Regions from separate parts of the Erwinia sp. AK-PDG3-5 genome, predicted to be linked through region 2. Evidence: predicted binding sites of a transcription regulator. Region 2 holds the regulator's gene; the other holds the start of a gene.
The links. The regulator CRP, encoded in region 2, controls carbon source genes, mostly activating them, when cyclic AMP is high. The targets are predictions, from matches to a motif close to ATGTGANNNNNNTCACAT.
Positions count from the first base shown of each region.

Region 1: a site for CRP is predicted at 4,280-4,297, ahead of msrB (peptide-methionine (R)-S-oxide reductase MsrB). Genes of this name have one in related genera too.

Region 1 covers NZ_CM165967.1:2,174,714-2,182,243, reverse strand. The annotation lists gene sppA (signal peptide peptidase SppA) at 1-1,659, shown strand, start outside; gene ansA (asparaginase) at 1,745-2,767, shown strand; gene pncA (bifunctional nicotinamidase/pyrazinamidase) at 2,773-3,387, shown strand; gene AC1UKS_RS10040 (YeaC family protein) at 3,467-3,745, opposite strand; gene msrB (peptide-methionine (R)-S-oxide reductase MsrB) at 3,751-4,161, opposite strand; gene gapA (glyceraldehyde-3-phosphate dehydrogenase) at 4,502-5,497, shown strand; gene AC1UKS_RS10025 (D-hexose-6-phosphate mutarotase) at 5,565-6,443, shown strand; gene AC1UKS_RS10020 (aldo/keto reductase) at 6,492-7,343, opposite strand; gene AC1UKS_RS10015 (MipA/OmpV family protein) at 7,425-7,530, opposite strand, start outside.
Region 2 covers NZ_CM165967.1:442,640-450,169, reverse strand. The annotation lists gene AC1UKS_RS01975 (hydrolase) at 1-812, shown strand, start outside; gene AC1UKS_RS01970 (YheU family protein) at 814-1,032, shown strand; gene AC1UKS_RS01965 (phosphoribulokinase) at 1,110-1,979, shown strand; gene AC1UKS_RS01960 (OsmC family protein) at 2,019-2,429, opposite strand; gene crp (cAMP-activated global transcriptional regulator CRP) at 2,737-3,369, shown strand; gene AC1UKS_RS01950 (YccS/YhfK family putative transporter) at 3,428-5,506, shown strand; gene argD (bifunctional acetylornithine/succinyldiaminopimelate transaminase) at 5,574-6,791, opposite strand; gene AC1UKS_RS01940 (aminodeoxychorismate synthase component II) at 6,873-7,451, opposite strand; gene AC1UKS_RS01935 (putative adenosine monophosphate-protein transferase Fic) at 7,485-7,530, opposite strand, start outside.

The sequences.
Region 1 (7,530 bases), 1.7 Mb from region 2:
GTGGTAGATAAGCCTTCCGTCAGCAATAAGCTCAGTAAGATCGGCCGTCAGTTACTGGGCTCCAGCAGCGACAAGCTGAAAGAGAACTCGCTGTTTGACGTGGTCGATGCCATCCGTCAGGCCAAAGGTGACGCCAATATCACCGGTATGGTGTTAGATCTGCGTGACTTCGCCGGGGCAGACCAGCCTTCCCTGCAGTACATCGGCAAAGCGCTGCGCGAATTCCGTGACAGCGGCAAGCAAATTTATGCCACCGGCGATAGCTACAGCCAGGCGCAATATTATCTCGCCAGCTTCGCCAACAAAATCTACCTTTCCCCGCAGGGAACCGTTGACCTTCACGGCTTTGCCACCAACGGTCTGTACTACAAATCGCTGCTGGATAAGCTGAAAGTCAGCTCACATGTCTTCCGTGTCGGTACCTATAAATCCGCAGTTGAACCTTTCCTGCGTGACGATATGTCCCCTGCCGCCCGTGATGCAGACAGCCGCTGGATTGGTGAACTGTGGCAGAACTACCTCAATACCGTTTCTGCTAACCGCCAGATTACGCCAGAACAGCTGTTCCCTGGCGCGCAGGGCGTGCTGGATGGACTGCAAAAAGTCGGCGGCGATACGGCGGTGTATGCCAAAGACAGCAAACTGGTTGATGAACTGGCTTCCCGCTCGCTGGTCGATCAACAGCTGACCAAAATCTTCGGCTGGGATAAGCAGGCTAAAGATTACAAAGGCACCAGCATCTACGATTACCAGGTGAAGGATAACGGCTCAACCGACGGCAATATCGCGGTGATCATGGCCAATGGCGCCATCATGGATGGTGACGAAACCGCGGGTAGCGTAGGTGGCGACACGACAGCCATGGAGATCCGTGAAGCCCGGCTTGATCCTAAAATCAAAGCGATCGTCTTCCGCGTCAACAGCCCAGGCGGCAGCGTGACGGCCTCAGAAACGATCCGTGAAGAGCTGGCAGCAGCGAAAGAAGCCGGTAAGCCGGTGGTGGTTTCCATGGGTGGCATGGCGGCTTCGGGTGGTTACTGGATTTCCACGCCAGCTAATTACATCATCGCCAGCCCAAGCACCTTGACCGGATCTATCGGCATCTTCGGCGTGATTAACACCGTTGAGAACACGCTGGATTCAATTGGAGTTCATACCGATGGCGTATCCACCTCGCCTCTGGCTGATATCTCTACCACTAAGGCATTACCGCCTGAAGTGCAGCAGATGATGCAAATGAGCATCGAGAACGGCTATAAGAATTTCCTTGGTCTGGTCGCTCATTCCCGTAACAAGACGCCAGAGCAGATCGATCAGATTGCTCAGGGCCACGTCTGGACGGGTACGGATGCCAGGGCTAACGGTCTGGTGGATGCGATGGGTGATTTCGACGATGCCGTCGCCAAAGCCGCCGAGCTGGCAAAACTGAAGGACGCCAAACTGAGCTGGTATCAGGACGATCCAAACTTTATGGATCTGCTATTCAGCCAGATGGACGTGTCTGTGCGTGCCGCACTGCCTGAAACCCTTAAGGCCTGGCTGCCGGCACCGATGGTCGACGTAATGGCGTCAATGAGAAACCAGCCGGGTCTGTTTGATAACCTCAACGATCCGCAAAACCGCTATGCGATGTGCCTGACCTGCGCGCAGGTGAAATAAAACAGCCAGCCCGGCCATCTGGTCGGGCTGCTTTTCCTCTTCTTTCCCCTTATACTTCGCCTTTTCGGCAAGCCTGAGTGAATTCATGCAAAAGAAATCTATTTACGTCGCCTATACCGGCGGAACCATTGGCATGCAGCGTTCCGAACAGGGCTTTATCCCTGTATCCGGACATTTGCAGCAACAGCTGGCCAATATGCCAGAGTTCCATCGCGCCGAAATGCCCGACTTCACCATCCACGAATACCAGCCGCTGATTGATTCTTCAGACATGACGCCGCTGGACTGGCAATCGATTGCGGATGATATTCGTAAAAATTACGATCAATACGACGGCTTTGTGATCCTGCATGGCACCGACACCATGGCGTTCACTGCTTCGGCATTGTCATTTATGCTGGAGAATCTTGCCAAGCCAGTAATCGTGACAGGGTCACAAATTCCGCTCGAACAGCTGCGTTCGGATGGGCAGCAAAACCTGCTGAATGCCCTTTTCGTCGCCGCTAATTATCCAATTAATGAAGTGGCGTTGTTCTTTAATAACACCTTATACCGCGGAAACCGTACGACCAAAGCCCATGCCGATGGGTTCAACGCCTTTGCTTCACCGAATCTGGCTCCCTTGCTGGAAGCTGGTATTCATATTCGTCGCCTTAACACGCCGCCAGCACCTACCGGGGATGGCGAATTAATCGTTCATCCGATTACCCCTCAGCCGATTGGTGTAGTCACCATCTATCCAGGGATCTCCTCCGACGTGGTCAGCAACTTCCTGCTGCAACCGGTGAAGGCGCTGATCCTGCGCTCTTATGGCGTCGGCAATGCCCCACAGAACCCAGCTTTTCTGAAAGAGCTTAAAGAAGCTTCCGCGCGGGGCATTGTGGTGGTAAACCTGACGCAGTGTATGTCCGGTAAAGTGAATATGGGCGGTTACGCCACGGGCAATGCGCTGGCGCTGGCGGGCGTGATCAGTGGCTATGATTTAACGGTGGAAGCGACGCTGACCAAGCTGCACTTCCTGCTCAGCCAGAACCTCTCAAGTGATGAGGTGCGGCGACTGATGCAGCTCAATCTGCGCGGTGAACTGACTCCTGACGAGAAGTTATAAAAATGATGGCTACCCGGCAGGCTCTGCTTCTGATTGATTTACAGAATGACTTTTGCAGCGGTGGCGCGCTGGCGGTGAAGGATGGCGATGACACCCTCGCGATTGCCAACCTGTATGCGGCAGAGTTCAGCCAGCGACAGCAGCCTGTGGTAGCCACAATTGACTGGCACCCGGCCAGTCATGGCAGCTTTGCGTCGAATGCTGGACAACAACCCTGGACCGAAGGCGAACTGGCGGGATTGCCGCAGGTCTGGTGGCCCGATCATTGTATCCAGCAAAGCTATGGTGCGGAGCTTCACCCAGCACTGGAGCAACGCTATATCACTGAGCGTGTTTACAAGGGGGACGATCCCCTGATAGACAGTTACAGTGGCTTTTTTGATAACGGCCGGCGCAAGAAAACCCGTCTGGATAGCGTATTAAAAGCGCAGGGGATTACTGCATTAACCGTGATGGGGCTGGCAACTGATTACTGCGTGAAGTACAGCGTGCTGGACGCGCTCGCACTAGGGTATACCGTCACGGTGCTTTCTGCCGGCTGTCGGGGAGTCAATCTGGCCTCAAGCGACGCTGAACGCGCTCTGGAAGAAATGGCGACCAAAGGGGCAATCATTCTCTAAAGCCCCCCACAAACGTCGCCAGTGGGATTTAAGGGGCCACTATCCGCCCCTTCATCGCAGATTATTCCTGCAGGAATAATTACTGGAGCTTGATGCGAGTCACATGATCATCGGTGATGCCGAACTCTTCTTTGAGCTGTTTTTTACTCTTCATCACCATCTCGCCGCCCTTACCCACACTCATATGTTGCGGATTGTCGTTATGGCGAGCCTGCCAGAGCATCACTAACTGCAGGCTGTTCTCTTTCTGCTCTGGCGTAAGTGCGACGCCATCGGCCCATCTCCCGGTTTCAACCGCGGTCACCAGTCGTTGATAGACTTCCGGGGTCAGCGTGCCGATCATCTCATCAAGTTCCATCGCCGTTATCCCTTAATGTTATTGCCATCGTCGTCGGAGAAGCTTAACGACGCGGAGTTCACGCAATAGCGCTCGCCAGTTGGCTGTGGGCCGTCCGGGAACACATGTCCCAGATGGGCATCACAGTTGCCACAGCGGATTTCAATGCGCTGCATACCATGAGATTCATCTTCAATATACTTAATAGAATCATCATGATAAGGCTGATAAAAACTCGGCCAGCCGCAGCCAGAATCATATTTGGATTCCGACAGGAACAGCGGTGAATTACACACGAGGCAGTGATAAATCCCCTCGCCTTTGTTGTGTAACAGCTTGCCTGAGAAAGGCGGCTCGGTGCCACGCTGCTGCGTCACATAGCGCTGCATCTCGTTCAGGTCGGTCTCTGGGGTAAATTCGTTCGGGTCTTTAGCCATTTTAGGGGTCTCTGGCAGTGTGAAACTGAAAATATCGGCTAGTATTCTAACAAATACTTAACAACGCTAGGGCTTTTTTTCGTCTCAGGCGGAGTCTGAAAGTGTTCCGAAGACGAAAATGTGACTCAGATCACCCTTTGAATTCATCACCCCTTTATATTCGGGCAAGACGACCCAACATCAAGGTTTAGTGGTGGTCACGGAATGTGCTTTTTGACGAATATTCCTGTGTGAAGGTTTGATTTGTCGCAACTATTGAAGCGATTCCGCTTGACGCCTGGTAAGGTTTTTGTAATTTTACAGCCAACCTTTTATTCACTAACAACAGCTGGTGGAATATATGACTATCAAAGTAGGTATCAACGGTTTTGGCCGTATCGGTCGCATCGTTTTCCGTGCTGCTCAGCAGCGTTCTGATGTAGAAATCGTTGCAATCAACGATCTGCTGGACGCAGAGTACATGGCTTATATGCTGAAGTATGACTCTACTCACGGTCGTTTCGACGGCACTGTAGAAGTTAAAGACGGCCATCTGGTTGTTAACGGCAAAACCATCCGTGTTACCGCTGAACGTGATCCAGCTAACCTGAAGTGGGGTGAAATCGGTGTTGATGTTGTTGCTGAAGCAACAGGTATCTTCCTGACCGACGAAACCGCGCGTAAACACATTGAAGCTGGCGCCAAAAAAGTCGTGCTGACTGGTCCATCGAAAGATGACACCCCAATGTTCGTGATGGGCGTAAACCATAAATCTTACGCTGGCCAGGATATCGTTTCTAACGCATCTTGCACCACTAACTGCCTGGCACCACTGGCTAAAGTTATCAATGACAAGTTCGGCATCGTTGAAGCACTGATGACCACTGTTCACGCAACAACCGCAACTCAGAAAACCGTTGATGGCCCGTCTCACAAAGACTGGCGCGGCGGCCGCGGCGCATCTCAGAACATCATCCCTTCATCTACCGGCGCAGCTAAAGCAGTAGGTAAAGTGATCCCAGAGCTGAACGGCAAACTGACTGGTATGGCGTTCCGCGTTCCTACCCCTAACGTTTCCGTAGTTGACCTGACTGCACGTCTGGCTAAGCCTGCTTCTTACAAAGAAATTTGTGCAGCAATCAAAGCCGCCGCTGAAGGCGAAATGAAAGGCGTTCTGGGCTACACCGAAGACGAAGTGGTTTCTACCGATTTCAACGGTGAAACGCTGACTTCTATCTTCGATGCGAAAGCCGGTATCGCACTGAGCGACACTTTCGTGAAACTGGTTTCCTGGTACGATAACGAAACTGGTTACTCCAACAAGGTCCTGGACCTGGTTGCTCACATCGCTAAATAAGCGACGTGAACTGATGATGAGGGCGACTACGGTCGCCCTTTTTTTTGGCTGAAGCTAAGGAAAACAGATGAACGAAAAAATCTTTTCGCTTCCCGTTATTACCCAGATAACGCCCTATATTTCCCAGCGAAAAATTGGCGACCTGCCCGTGGTGGTGATCGCACATCCTAAAGTTCGTGCCGCCGTCACCCTACAGGGTGCCCAGCTGATAGCCTGGCAGCCCGCAGACGAAAAGCCGGTGATTTGGCTGAGCGAGAAAACCGCCTGGACGGCCGGCAAAGCTATTCGTGGTGGCGTGCCAATCTGCTGGCCGTGGTTTGGTCCGGCAGGTGAACCCGCACATGGTTTCGCCCGAACCCTTCCCTGGACGTTGTCGGCGCATGATGAAAACGACGACAGCGTGATGCTGACGCTGGTGCTGGAAAGTAATGAGCAGACGAAAAAATTGTGGCCGCATGACTTCACGCTGTTTGCCCGTTTCCGCTTTGCTGACCGATGTGAGATTGAACTGGAAGCCCACGGTGATTTCGAGGCGACTGCCGCCCTGCACAGCTACTTCTGCGTAGCCGATATTGACGGTGTGGAAGTGACTGGCTTAGGTAACAGCTTTATCGATAAAGTGGCTAACGGCAGCGTCGGCCGCTCACCGGACGGCAAACAAACCTATCCCGATCGTGTTGACCGTATTCATACGCAACCGGAAGATTGTAGCGTTATCAGCGACAAAATCGGTAAGCGAATAATTGAAGTTTATCACCACCATCAAAGTGACGTTGTCACCTGGAATCCGGGTCCGGAACTCTCCTGCAGCATGGGAGATATGGCTAACGAAGGTTACAAAACGATGGTTTGTGTTGAGACGGCCCATATTTCTCAGCCGATGGTCAGCGCTGGGGAATCCCCTTCACGCCTTGCCACGACGATCCGGGTGCGTAGAGGTAGCTGATAAGTCATGCAGACTCACCCAGGGGAAATCACCCTTCCCCTGGCGTGATTAAACCACGTCTAACGGCATTTTTTCTGTCGGTGGTGGGAAAGCCTGATTGATCATCCCCAACTCTTCATTGCTTAACGTCACCTCCAGCGCAGCGGCATTTTCAGCGACATGCGATACCGAACTGGCTTTAGGAATAGCAATTATCCCTTCTTTACGGATCACCCAAGCCAACAATACCTGAGCCACACTGATGCCCTTTTGTTGTGCAATTGCCGTAAGCACCGGGTGCGTGAGCAGTGCATGGCGTAGTTTTCCTGCCTGAGCCAGCGGGCAATAGGCCATTATGGGTATCTGTTGCTGCTGGCAGTCTGGAATAAGATCGTATTCGATCCCACGTGATGCGAGGTGATACAGGACCTGATTTGCCGCACAGTCCGTGCCGCCCTCCTCTGACAACAACTCGCTCAAATCGTCGCTGTCAAAATTCGACACTCCCCAACGTAAAATTTTTCCCTGACGTTGCAGCGACTGCATTGCAAGGATGGTCTCTTCCAGCGGCACATTTCCCCGCCAGTGCAGCAGATAAAGATCCAGATAATCGGTCTTTAAACGCCGCAGGCTTCTCTCACAGGCGTCTGTCGCATCGACAGCACCGGCATTCCACGGGTAGACCTTTGATACTAACCAGGCACTTTCGCGTCGGCCTTGCAGCGCTTCACCCACCACTTCCTCGGCGCCGCCTTCGGCATACATTTCCGCCGTGTCGATAAGCTTCAGGCCCAACTCGAGACCGGCCTGTAATGCAGCGACCTCTTGTTTGCGTTGGTTGGCGTTTTCGCCCATGTACCAGGTTCCCTGACCGATAGCAGGTAAACGGGAATCACCGGGAAAAATAACGGATTTGCTCATTTGAACCTCCTGCACTGATTTTGATCACCACAATCGTGCAAAAGGGCGCAAAGCGCCCTTATTTAGTGCAATGAAAGCGGATCAGAAGGTGTAACTGACTCCGGTCCAGATTGTGACCTGAGAATTATTGTCCACCATTGGACTGTCTTTCACTTCAGAACTTAAGCGGGTATAGCGTCCCGACAGC
Region 2 (7,530 bases):
GTGCCAGACACAAGCCGCGGATGGTGCTGTTTCACGGTCTGGAAGGCAGCGTAAACAGCCCTTATGCCCACGGGCTGCTGGAAAGCTGTCAGGCGCGAGGCTGGCTGGGGGTGGTGATGCATTTTCGTGGCTGCAGCGGCGAGCCCAATCGCCTCCACCGGATTTATCACTCTGGCGAAACCAGCGATGCCACCTTTTTCCTTAACTGGCTGCGTGCAGAGTGGGGGCAGGTTCCCACCGCCGCCGTTGGGTTTTCGCTGGGCGGGAATATGCTGGCCTGCCTGATGGGCGAGCAGGGCGCAAACTGCCTGCTGGATGCGGCGGTGGTGGTATCGGCCCCGCTGATGCTGGAACCCTGCAGCCAGAAGCTGGAGCAGGGATTTTCCCGCGTTTACCAGCGCTACCTGCTCAATCTTCTGAAGCAAAACGCTGAACGCAAACTGCTTGCCTGGCCTGGCACCTTGCCCATCGATCTGACTGAGCTTCGGGCGCTGAAAAAGCTGCGTGATTTTGATGATGCCATTACCGCCAGGGCACACGGTTTTCAGGATGCGACGGATTACTACCGTCGTTGCAGCGCGATGCCGTTATTGCCCGGCGTGGCAAAACCGCTGCTGATCATCCACGCCAAAGACGATCCTTTTATGACCGACGAAGTGATCCCCACGCCCGACCTGCTGCCTGCGTCAGTGACCTATCAACTGACCGAATATGGTGGCCACGTGGGGTTTGTCGGTGGCACCTTACGCAATCCGCAAATGTGGCTTGAGCAACGCATTCCTCAATGGCTTTCAACCTGGCTGGACAACTAACGTGATTATTCCCTGGAAAGAGCTCGACGCTGACACCCTCGATAACCTGATTGAATCCTTTGTCCTGCGTGAAGGCACCGACTACGGTGAGCAGGAACGCTCGCTGGAACAAAAAGTGAAGGATGTTCGCCGCCAGTTAAGCAGCGGCGAAGCGGTGCTGGTGTGGTCTGAACTGCACGAGACGGTCAATATTATGCCGCGAGGTTCCGTGACCGGTTAAGTGGCAAAGATGACACCCGTGCGCGAAACATGGTACCAATGCGTGATCGATGTGACTTTTCTCAGGGAGGTATGCGCATGTCAGCCAAACATCCGGTTATTGCCGTCACCGGCTCCAGCGGGGCGGGAACCACCACCACCAGCCTGGCCTTCAGAAAAATCTTCCAGCAGCTGAATCTGCATGCCGCCGAAGTCGAAGGCGACAGCTTTCACCGTTATACCCGTCCTGAAATGGATATGGCGATCCGTAAGGCGCGCGATATGGGCCGCCATATCAGCTATTTCGGCCCGGAAGCCAATGACTTCGCCCTGCTCGAACAGACCTTCGCGGAATATGGTCGTTCAGGCAGCGGCAAATCCCGCAAATATCTGCACACCTATGATGAAGCGGTACCCTGGAATCAGGTTCCGGGAACCTTTACGCCGTGGCAATCCCTGCCGGAACCGACAGACGTGCTGTTTTATGAAGGGCTGCATGGCGGCGTGGTGACGCCGCAGAACAATGTCTCCCAGCAGGTTGATTTGCTGGTTGGCGTAGTGCCGATCGTTAACCTGGAGTGGATCCAGAAACTGGTGCGCGATACCAGCGAACGCGGCCACTCACGCGAAGCGGTGATGGATTCGGTGGTGCGATCCATGGAGGATTACATCAACTTTATTACGCCGCAGTTCTCCCGCACGCACATTAACTTCCAGCGTGTGCCGACCGTAGATACCTCTAACCCGTTCGCGGCGCGCGGTATCCCGTCGCTGGATGAAAGCTTTGTGGTGATCCATTTCCAGGCGCTGGAAGATATCGACTTCCCGTATTTGCTGTCGATGCTGCAGGGATCGTTTATCTCGCACATTAATACGCTGGTGGTGCCGGGCGGCAAGATGGGACTGGCGATGGAGTTGATTATGGGGCCGCTGGTGAAACGTCTGATCCAGGGTAAGAAAATAGAGTAAGCCCCGCGGGAACGGGGCTTAAGGCGGCGATGGGATGACTTACGCCGGTAACTCAATCACTTCATAGCTGTGGGTGATTTCCACGCCTTTGCCCAGCATCAGTGCGACCGAGCAATATTTCTCAGCGGAGAGATCAACGGCACGCGACACCGCTTTATCGCCTAACGCCACGCCGGTGACGATAAAGTGCAGATTGATGTGGGTGAACAGGCGTGGGGCCTCTTCACGGCGTTCGGAGCTGAGCTTCACTTCGCAATCCTTTACGTCGTGGCGGCCCTTCTGCAGAATGGAAACCACGTCGATTGCGCTGCATCCGCCCGCGGCCATCAACACCATCTCCATCGGGCTCGGGGCTTTATCGCCCGCATTTCCGTCCATCAGAACCTGATGCCCGGATGAGGATTCTCCCAAAAACGTTAACCCTTCAACCCACTTGACTCGAGCCTGCATAACAATTTCCTCTAATTCATTCAGTTATCGCCAGATTACGCTTTAGCCAGAAAAACGGCAATGCGGCAATTTTCGCACTATGCTGAAGCGAGACAACACAAGACACTCGTTGAAAGCTGTGCTACAAACAAAGCTGTAATATTTTCGTCAGTACTCTACAGGCACGACGAAACGAATCGCATAACGAGCCAGGCTTTTAACAGAGGCCCGAATAAATTTCCTGATGGGAAACGCTTGACTATTTCAACGCCTGGCAGGGAACTCTGCCCCTGTATTTAGGCACGATTACAACAGAGGATAACAGCGAATGGTTCTCGGCAAACCGCAAACAGACCCGACACTTGAATGGTTCCTGTCTCATTGCCATATTCATAAGTATCCATCCAAGAGCACGCTGATTCATCAGGGTGAAAAGGCAGAAACCCTCTACTACATCGTCAAAGGTTCAGTAGCGGTGCTTATCAAGGATGAAGAAGGCAAAGAGATGATCCTGTCTTACCTCAATCAGGGCGACTTTATTGGCGAGCTTGGCCTGTTTGAAGAAGGTCAGGAGCGCAGCGCGTGGGTACGCGCGAAGACAGCCTGTGAAGTGGCTGAAATCTCCTACAAAAAATTCCGTCAGCTGATCCAGGTTAACCCTGACATTCTGATGCGCCTGTCTGCACAGATGGCGAATCGCTTGCAGGTCACTTCTGAGAAAGTGGGCAATTTAGCTTTCCTCGATGTGACGGGTCGCATCGCGCAGACCTTGCTGAACCTGGCAAAACAACCGGACGCCATGACGCACCCGGATGGGATGCAGATCAAGATCACCCGCCAGGAAATTGGGCAAATCGTTGGCTGTTCTCGTGAAACAGTGGGACGCATTTTGAAGATGCTGGAAGATCAGAACCTGATCTCGGCACACGGTAAAACTATCGTTGTCTACGGCACGCGCTAATCGGCTCTGATCCACGGCGCAACACCTGGTGTTGCGCCTTTTTATTTGGTGTGGAGTGATGTGGCGTCGACTGATTTATCACCCGGAGATCAACTACGCATTGCGCCAGACGCTGGTGCTCTGTTTACCGGTAGCGATGGGATGGCTGCTGGGCGACTTGCAAAAAGGGTTGCTGTTTTCCTTAGTCCCTGCCTGTTGCAACCTCGCTGGCCTTGATACTCCTCATAAGCGCTTTTTCAAACGCCTGATCGTTGGCGGAATCCTGTTCGCCTTCAGCAGTTTCCTGATCCAGTACCTTGCCGGTCACCACGTTCCCCTGCCCGTGATCCTGTTTTCGATGGCGATGCTGCTGGGCGTCACCGGCGAAATCAGCCCGCTGCATGGTCGCCTGCTGCCCGGCTCGCTGATAGCCGCAATCTTCACCCTTAGCCTGGCAGGACGCATGCCGGTGTGGGAACCGCCGATGCTCTACGTGCTCGGCACCATCTGGTACGGCGTGTTCAACTGGGTCTGGTTCTGGCTGTGGAAAGAGCAGCCGCTGCGGGAAACCTTAAGCCTGCTCTATCGCGAGCTGGCGGGTTACTGCGAAGCGAAATACACCCTGCTGACCAAACTCACCGATCCGGAGAAAGCCCTGCCTCCGCTGCTGGCGCGCCAGCAAAAAGCGGTCGACCTGATCACCACCTGCTATCAGCAGATGCATATGCTGTCAGCCACCAACAACAATCACCACAAGCGGCTGACCCGCGCGTTTCAAATCGCGCTTGATTTGCAGGAGCACATCTCCGTCAGCCTGCATCAGCCGGAAGAAGTGCAAAAGCTGGTGGAGCAAAGCCATGCCGAAGCGGTGATCCGCTGGAATGCGCAGACCATCGCCGCCAGGCTACGTGAACTGGCCGACGATATCCTCTACCACAAGCTGCCCGAGCGCTTCACCATGGATAAGCAGCTTCAGGCGCTGGAGAAGATCTCACGGCAGAATCCGGATAACCCCGTCGGCACCTTCTGCTATTACCACTTCAGCCGGATTGGTCGGGTGCTGCGTACCCAGCGTCCCCTTTATCAGCGCGATTTGATGGCTGACCGGCAGCGCCGACTGCCGCTGCTGCCGGCTATCAGAAGCTATTTGTCGCTGAAATCGGCCGCCTTGCGCACCGCCGCCCGCTTTGCGGTGATGCTGACCTTTGCCAGCTCGCTGGCGCTATTCTTTAATCTGCCCAAACCCTACTGGATCCTGATGACGGTCATGTTTGTCAGCCAGAACGGGTACAGCGCAACCCGCGTCCGTATTCAGCACCGTGCGCTGGGCACGCTGGCCGGGCTGGTGATTGCCGCAGTAACCCTGCGCCTGCAGGCACCCGAATCCATCGTGCTGCTGGTGATGCTAGCCATTACCCTTATCAGCTACCTGTTTATCCGTAAATTCTACGGCTTCGCGATGATTGGCTTTACGGTCACCGCAGTGTATTCGTTGCAGCTGCTCTCGCTTAACGGCGCAGACTTCCTGCTGCCGCGTTTACTGGATACGCTGATGGGTTGCCTGATTGCCTTCGGGGGCACCATCTGGTTGTGGCCGCAATGGCAAAGCGGGTTGCTGCGGCAGAATGCGCATGACGCGCTGGAAACCTATCAGGATGCGCTGCGGTTATTGCTGGGGAATGAACAGGACCCGGTGAAGCTGGCCTATCAGCGTATCCGCGTTAATCAGGCGCACAACGCTCTGTTCAACTCGCTCAATCAGTCGATGCAGGAGCCAGGCTTTGATCCCAGCTATCTGGCGGATATGAAACTGTGGGTGACGCACAGCCAGTTTATCGTCGAGCATATCAATGCCATGACCACGCTGGCGCGTGAACACACCATGCTGACCTCGTCGCTGGCGGAGCGTTATCTGCAGGCCTGTGAGATTGCGTTGCAGCGTTGCCAACAGCGGCTGGAGTATGACGGGCCGAGCTCAGAAGCGAACGTGCTGGATACGCAGATGGAGTTGAATCAGGGGCCGGTGACCATCCTGGAAAGGCATGTGAAGCGGATCCTGGGGCATCTCAGCGTGATGCACACCATCTCGTCACTGGCGTGGAGCGCGCGGCCGCATCATGGACGCTGGTTGTCCCGGCGGTTAAGGAAGTCGACGTAAGCAGAATGGTGCAGAGAAGGACAGTCGCGGATCGGGAGCTGAGCCACTCAGCTCCCGTTACTGTCGGTTAAGTCAGGACTTTTTCGACGGCTTTGGCGAAGCGCGCCATGCCTTCTTCAATGTCGGTCGGCTCAATCACCAGCGATGGCGCAAAGCGGATCACATCGGTCCCGGCATTCAGGATCATCACCCCTTCAGCGGCGGCGGCATTCAGAATATCGCGCGCTTTGCCGGCATGTTGTGGCTTCAGCGCCGCACCAATCAGCAACCCTTTACCGCGAATGTCGCTGAACAGATCCAGCTTCGCGTCCAGCGCTCTCAGCGCGGTGACAAACTGCTCACGACGCGTTTCCACCCCGCTCAACACCGCTTCGGTATTGATGATATCCAGCGCGGCTTCGGCAATGGCACAGGCCAGCGGATTTCCGCCGTAGGTGGTGCCGTGCACGCCAGGCGACATGGTGGAAGCAATCTCGTTGGTGGTCAGCATCGCACTGACCGGGAAACCGCCGCCCAGCGCTTTCGCGGTGCTGAGGATATCGGGCGTCACGCCGTAATGCTCATAGGCGAACAGCTTGCCGCTGCGGCCCATACCGCTTTGTACTTCATCCAGCACCAGCAACGCCTGATGTTCGTCACAGAGTTTGCGCAGCCCCTGCATAAATTCGACGGTCGCGGGCATCACGCCGCCTTCACCCTGAATCGGCTCAACCACAATGGCGCAGGTGTGATCGTCAATTACCGCTTTGACCGCGTCCAGGTCGTTGAACGGCACATGCACGATATCGGCAGGTTTCGGCCCAAAGCCGTCAGAATATTTCGGCTGGCCACCGACAGAAACGGTAAACAGCGTGCGGCCATGGAAGCCGTTGTGGAAAGCGATGATTTTGCTTTTGTACGGCGAATGGCGTTTAGAGGCGTAATAGCGGGCCAGCTTGAAGGCGGCTTCATTGGCTTCAGCACCGGAGTTCGCGAAGAACACGCGCTCGGCAAAGGTGGCGGCGATCAGCTTGCTGGCAAGGCGCAGTGCGGGTTCGTTAGTAAACACGTTGCTGGTGTGCCAGAGGGTTTCACCCTGAGTTTTTAACGCTTCCACCAGCACCGGATGGCAATGTCCCAGCGCGGTGACCGCAATCCCACCGGAAAAATCGATGTACTCTTTGCCCTGCTGATCCCAGACACGGCTCCCTTTGCCTTTCACCGGCACAAACTGCGCTGGTGCATAAACAGGCAATATCACTTCATCAAATGTCGCCCGCGTCACCGCTAATTTATCCGCTGCCATTGACTACCTCATCATTTGTAACGTTGCAGAAAAGTGAAATTATAATCATAAAATATGCATAATAAATCACTTAAAGGCAATTTATTTCCGCGTAAGAAAATTCGCCAGCAGCTGATGCCCTTGCTCGCTAAGGATACTTTCCGGATGGAACTGCACGCCCTGCAGCGGCAAATGACGATGGCGGAAGCCCATAATCTCGTCCGGTTGCCCGTTTGCAAGGGTCCAGGCGGTGATTTCAAAGTCATCGGGCAGCGAGCCGTTTTCCACAATCAACGAATGGTAGCGGGTGACGGTGAGCGGATGATTCAGACCGGCAAACACGCCGCCATCGTTGTGTTCAATGGCGGAGACTTTCCCGTGCATCACTTCGCGCGCCCGCACCACGCGCGCGCCAAACGCCTGGGCTATCGCCTGATGCCCCAGGCAGACGCCCAGAATCGGCAGCTTTCCAGCGAAAGCGCGGATAGCTGAGAGAGAAATCCCCGCGTCGTCAGGCGTGCAGGGTCCCGGAGAAATCACCAAACGTTCGGGCTGTAGCGCCGCGATCTGCTCAAGGGTGATCCGATCATTTCTGTGAACTTCAACCTCAGCGCCCAGCTCGCAAAAGTACTGGTAGAGGTTCCAGGTAAATGAGTCGTAGTTATCGATAAGCAGTAGCATGGTGGCTCCGGGCGGGATCAGGACCGCGCTATTCTACGCACTTTCCGGCCGTTCGCTTACCACTTTGCCAAACGCGGCG